DNA from 2 places in the Pseudomonas sp. AC136 genome. Region 2 is predicted to be linked to the other one. Evidence: predicted binding sites of a transcription regulator. Region 2 holds the regulator's gene; the other holds the start of a gene.
The links. The regulator sigma-54, encoded in region 2, starts transcription at its own class of promoters, with help from an activator protein. The targets are predictions, from matches to a motif close to ANTGGCATNNANNTTGCTNT.
Positions count from the first base shown of each region.

Region 1: the regulator sigma-54 is predicted to act here: its motif matches at 996-1,015, upstream of flgB (flagellar basal body rod protein FlgB).

Region 1 covers NZ_OZ409865.1:4,732,084-4,734,472, forward strand. Annotated here, with positions in the region: gene cheR (protein-glutamate O-methyltransferase CheR) at 1-807, shown strand, start outside; gene flgB (flagellar basal body rod protein FlgB) at 1,064-1,471, shown strand; gene flgC (flagellar basal body rod protein FlgC) at 1,486-1,938, shown strand; gene ACZZZU_RS21195 (flagellar hook assembly protein FlgD) at 1,959-2,389, shown strand, end outside.
Region 2 covers NZ_OZ409865.1:2,188,278-2,190,666, forward strand. Annotated here, with positions in the region: gene lptB (LPS export ABC transporter ATP-binding protein) at 1-177, shown strand, start outside; gene ACZZZU_RS09920 (RNA polymerase factor sigma-54) at 337-1,848, shown strand; gene hpf (ribosome hibernation-promoting factor, HPF/YfiA family) at 1,974-2,282, shown strand; gene ptsN (PTS IIA-like nitrogen regulatory protein PtsN) at 2,297-2,389, shown strand, end outside.

The sequences.
Region 1 (2,389 bases), 2.5 Mb from region 2:
TTTGAGCAGTTCCGGATCTTCCTGGAAAAGGCCTGTGGCATCGTGTTGGGGGCCAACAAGCAATACCTGGTCTCCAGCCGGCTCAACAAGCTGATGGAACAGAACAGCATCAAATCCCTCGGTGAACTGGTGCAACGCATGCAAAGCACGCCGCGCGGCGGGTTGCGCGAGCAGGTGGTTGATGCCATGACCACTAACGAAACCCTGTGGTTTCGTGACACCTATCCCTTCGAAGTATTAAAGAATCGCGTCTATCCCGAGTTGCTCAAAGCCAACCCCAGCGCGCGCTTGCGCATCTGGTCGGCGGCGTCTTCCTCGGGGCAGGAGCCGTATTCGTTGTCGATGGCCACCGACGAGTTCGAGCGCAGCAACCTGGGCCAGCTCAAAGGCGGCGTGCAGATTGTCGCCACCGATCTATCCAGCGCCATGCTGCAAGCCTGTAAATCGGGCGAGTACGACAGCCTGGCGATTGGTCGGGGTTTGTCTCAAGAACGTTTGCAGCGCTACTTCGACCCCAAAGGCAACGGCCGCTTTGCGATCAAGCCTGCCATTCGTACCCGTGTCGAATTCCGCGCGCTGAACCTGCTCGACAGCTACGCCAGCCTCGGCAAGTTCGACATCGTGTTCTGCCGCAACGTGTTGATCTACTTCTCCGCCGAAGTGAAGAAAGACATCCTGCTGCGCATCCACGCCACCTTGAAGCCGGGCGGCTATTTGTTCCTCGGCGCATCCGAAGCGCTTAACGGCCTGCCGGATCACTATCAGATGGTGCAGTGCAGTCCCGGCATCATCTACAAGGTTAAATAACGTCGTAGCGATGCCGAAACGGGGAGGCCACGTGCCTCCTTTTTTATTGCCGCGCGTTTGCCCCCAAGCGGCAAATTTCCATCCTCTTGCCGTCGTTGCCATTGCCGGGCAGCGGAAAAGCCTTGCCGGTTGCGCTGGAAAATTGGCTGCTATTCTAAGTAAGTCCTTGAAATTAAAGAACTAAATTAGTTGGCACAGCCTTTGCTAAATGTCTTGCACAGAAAACCCGTTGGCCCATTGGCAAAGGTTCGCAGACATGAGCATCAGCTTCGACTCAGCACTCGGCATTCACGAAAAGGCATTGGGCTTTCGCGCTCAACGCGCCGAAGTGTTGGCCAACAACCTGGCCAACGCAGACACCCCCAACTTTAAAGCCCGCGACCTGGACTTCGCCTCGGTGCTCGCCGCCCAGGCTGAAAAGAGCCAACGCTCGCCGGTTTCCCTGGCCACCACCAACACCGGCCACATTGCCGCTGAAGGCATGGCCATTGCCGACCCGGGCCTCAACTACCGCGTGCCGACGCAGCCCTCGATTGACCAGAACACGGTCGACGAGCAAATCGAGCAATCCAATTACGCAGAAAACGCTGTGCAGTTCCAAGCCAGCTTCACCCTGCTGAACGCCAAATTCAAAGGCCTTGTTGCTGCGATTCGCGGCGAATAACGGAGACCACTGCCATGTCCCTTTCCAGTGTGTTCAATATCGCCGGTACCGGCATGAGTGCTCAGACCACCCGCCTGAACACCATCTCCAGCAACATTGCCAACGCCGAGACCGTGTCCTCCAGCGTCGATAAAACCTACCGCGCTCGTCATCCGGTGTTTGCCACCGTGTTTACCGACCAGCAAGCGCAGCAGAACGGCGACCGTGGTTCGCTGTTCGCCGACCAGGACAACTCCGGTCGTGGCGTGCAGGTCATGGGTGTGGTGGAAGACCAGAGCAGCCTGACACCGCGCTACGAACCCAATCACCCGGCGGCGGATAAGGACGGCTACGTCTATTACCCCAACGTCAACGTGGTCGAAGAGATGGCCGACATGATCTCCGCCAGCCGCGCGTTCCAGACCAATACCGAAATGATGAATACCGCCAAACAAATGATGACCAAGGTGCTGACCCTGGGTCAGTAAGCCGGACTTAGGGGTAAGAAATGGCCGTCGATAGCGTAAGCAACCAGTCATCGATCCTTGATCAGTACGCCATCAAGGACACTGGTACCCAGGACAAGACCCTCGGCAAGGATCAGTTCCTGCAATTGCTGGTAGCCCAAATGAACAACCAGAACCCGCTGGACCCACAAACCAACAGTGAATTCGTGGCGCAGTTGGCCCAGTTCACTCAGGTGGAGAGTCTGGACAACCTCAACACCAGCGTGGAAAGCATCCTCTCCAGCACCCAGTCGTCGCAGGCGTTGCAAGCCTCGTCGCTGGTGGGCCGCAAAGTGATCCTGTCCACCGACACCGCCATGGTCGACACCAAGGAAACGTTCAAAGGCTCGATTGCCCTCACCAGCGGCACCGACAACCTGTTCGTCAACGTGCTCGACAGCAAGGGTTCGCAAGTGGCACGGGTCAACCTCGG
Region 2 (2,389 bases):
AAAGCCAAAGGCATTGGCGTGCTGATTACTGACCACAACGTGCGTGAAACCCTGGATATCTGCGAGACCGCGTACATCGTCAACGACGGCCAATTGATTGCCGAAGGCGACGCTGAAACCATCCTCGCCAACCAGTTGGTGAAAGAGGTTTACCTGGGTCACGAATTCCGCCTCTAAGAGCATTCTGTAGCCGCAATCAGATGCGCACTACAGACTTCGATTGAGGACTAGGCAAACGCCTCAGACTTAGGCATATAATTTGCTTCCTGGTGGCGCTTCGGCGCCCTCGTTGTGGAAGCGCGTATGCGCCGGCGAATAAGGTCTTAAGCCCCCTCCATGAAACCATCGCTCGTCCTAAAAATGGGCCAGCAGCTGACGATGACACCGCAGCTGCAACAAGCCATCCGCTTACTCCAACTGTCCACGCTGGATCTTCAACAAGAGATTCAGGAGGCGCTGGAGTCCAATCCCATGCTCGAACGCCAGGAAGAAGGCGAGGACTTCGATAACAGCGATCCGCTGGCCGATGGCGCCGAAAGCGCGCCGCCCGCGCCGAACAACGAAGAGTCCTACCAAGACACCAGCTACCAGGAAACCTCGGCACCTACCGTCGACAACCTGGAAGACGGCGAATGGGGCGAACGCATTCCCAATGAGCTTCCCGTCGACACGGCGTGGGAAGACATCTACCAAACCAGCGCCAGCAGCCTGCCCTCCAACGACGATGACGAGTGGGATTTCACCACCCGCACCTCGGCTGGCGAAAGCTTGCAAAGCCATATGCTCTGGCAGCTCAACCTGGCGCCGATGTCCGACAAGGACCGCCTGATTGCCGTCACCCTGATCGACTGCATCAACGACCAGGGCTACCTGGAAGAAACCCTCGAAGAAGTGCTGGAGGCGTTCGATCCGGAACTGGATATCGAACTGGACGAAGTCGAAGCCGTGCTGCACCGCATCCAGCAATTCGAACCCTCCGGCATTGGCGCCCGCGACCTGCGCGAATGCCTGTTGCTGCAACTGCGTCAGTTGCCAACAAAAACCCCATGGCTGCCCGAAGCGCAGCGCTTGGCCGGCGATTACCTCGACCTGCTCGGCAACCGCGATTACAGCCAATTGATGCGCCGCATGAAGCTCAAGGAAGACGAGCTGCGTCAGGTCATCGAACTGATTCAAAGCCTTAACCCGCGCCCGGGTTCGCAAATTGAACCGAGCGAGCCGGAGTACGTGGTGCCCGACGTGATCGTGCGCAAGCACAACGATCGCTGGCTGGTGGAGCTGAATCAGGAAGCCATGCCCAAGCTGCGGGTCAATCCGCAATACGCCGGCTTCGTTCGCCGCGCCGACTCCAGCGCCGACAACACCTTTATGCGCAATCAGCTGCAAGAGGCGCGTTGGTTTATCAAAAGTCTGCAAAGCCGCAACGAAACACTGATGAAAGTGGCCAGCCAGATCGTCGAGCACCAGCGCGGCTTCCTCGACTACGGCGACGAAGCCATGAAACCGCTGGTTCTGCATGACATCGCCGAAGCAGTGGGCATGCACGAATCAACGATCTCGCGCGTGACGACGCAAAAATTCATGCACACCCCGCGTGGCATTTACGAGCTGAAGTACTTCTTCTCCAGCCACGTCAGCACCTCCGAAGGCGGCGAATGCTCGTCAACGGCGATACGCGCAATCATCAAAAAACTGGTTGCGGCGGAAAATGCGAAAAAGCCGTTGAGTGACAGCAAGATCGCTGGTTTACTGGAGGCACAGGGCATTCAGGTAGCCCGTCGCACAGTCGCCAAATACCGCGAATCCCTCGGGATAGCGCCTTCCAGTGAACGTAAGCGACTGATGTAAACGCCTGACCCGGTTCGCCTGCGAACCTCGCTCTGGCAAGACGGCTACACTGATCCAAGGCCAAAGTGTTCCGGCGACAAGCCCGTTAGCTTGTCTCTTACACACGGCAATAAGGAGAAAGCGGTATGCAAGTCAACATCAGTGGACATCAGCTGGATGTGACCGACGCCCTACGCGACTACATCGACGAGAAGCTCAGTCGATTGGAACGCCACTTCGACAAGATCACCAACGTGCAAGTGACCATGGAGGTCGAGAAGCTCAAGCAGAAAATCGAAGCGACTTTGCACATCGCCGGGGGCGAAGTGGTCGCCAACGCCGAACATGACGACATGTACGCAGCCATCGATCTACTCACCGACAAACTCGACCGCCAACTTATCAAACATAAGGAAAAGCAACTGGGTCGCCTGCAAGGCGCCACAGCTCGCTGACACCACCCCAACCCATGATTCGACTTGAAAATATCCTGACCCCCGGCCGCTCCCTCGTGGGCGTGCCGGGCGGCAGCAAAAAGCGCGTACTCGAACAAATCGCCAAC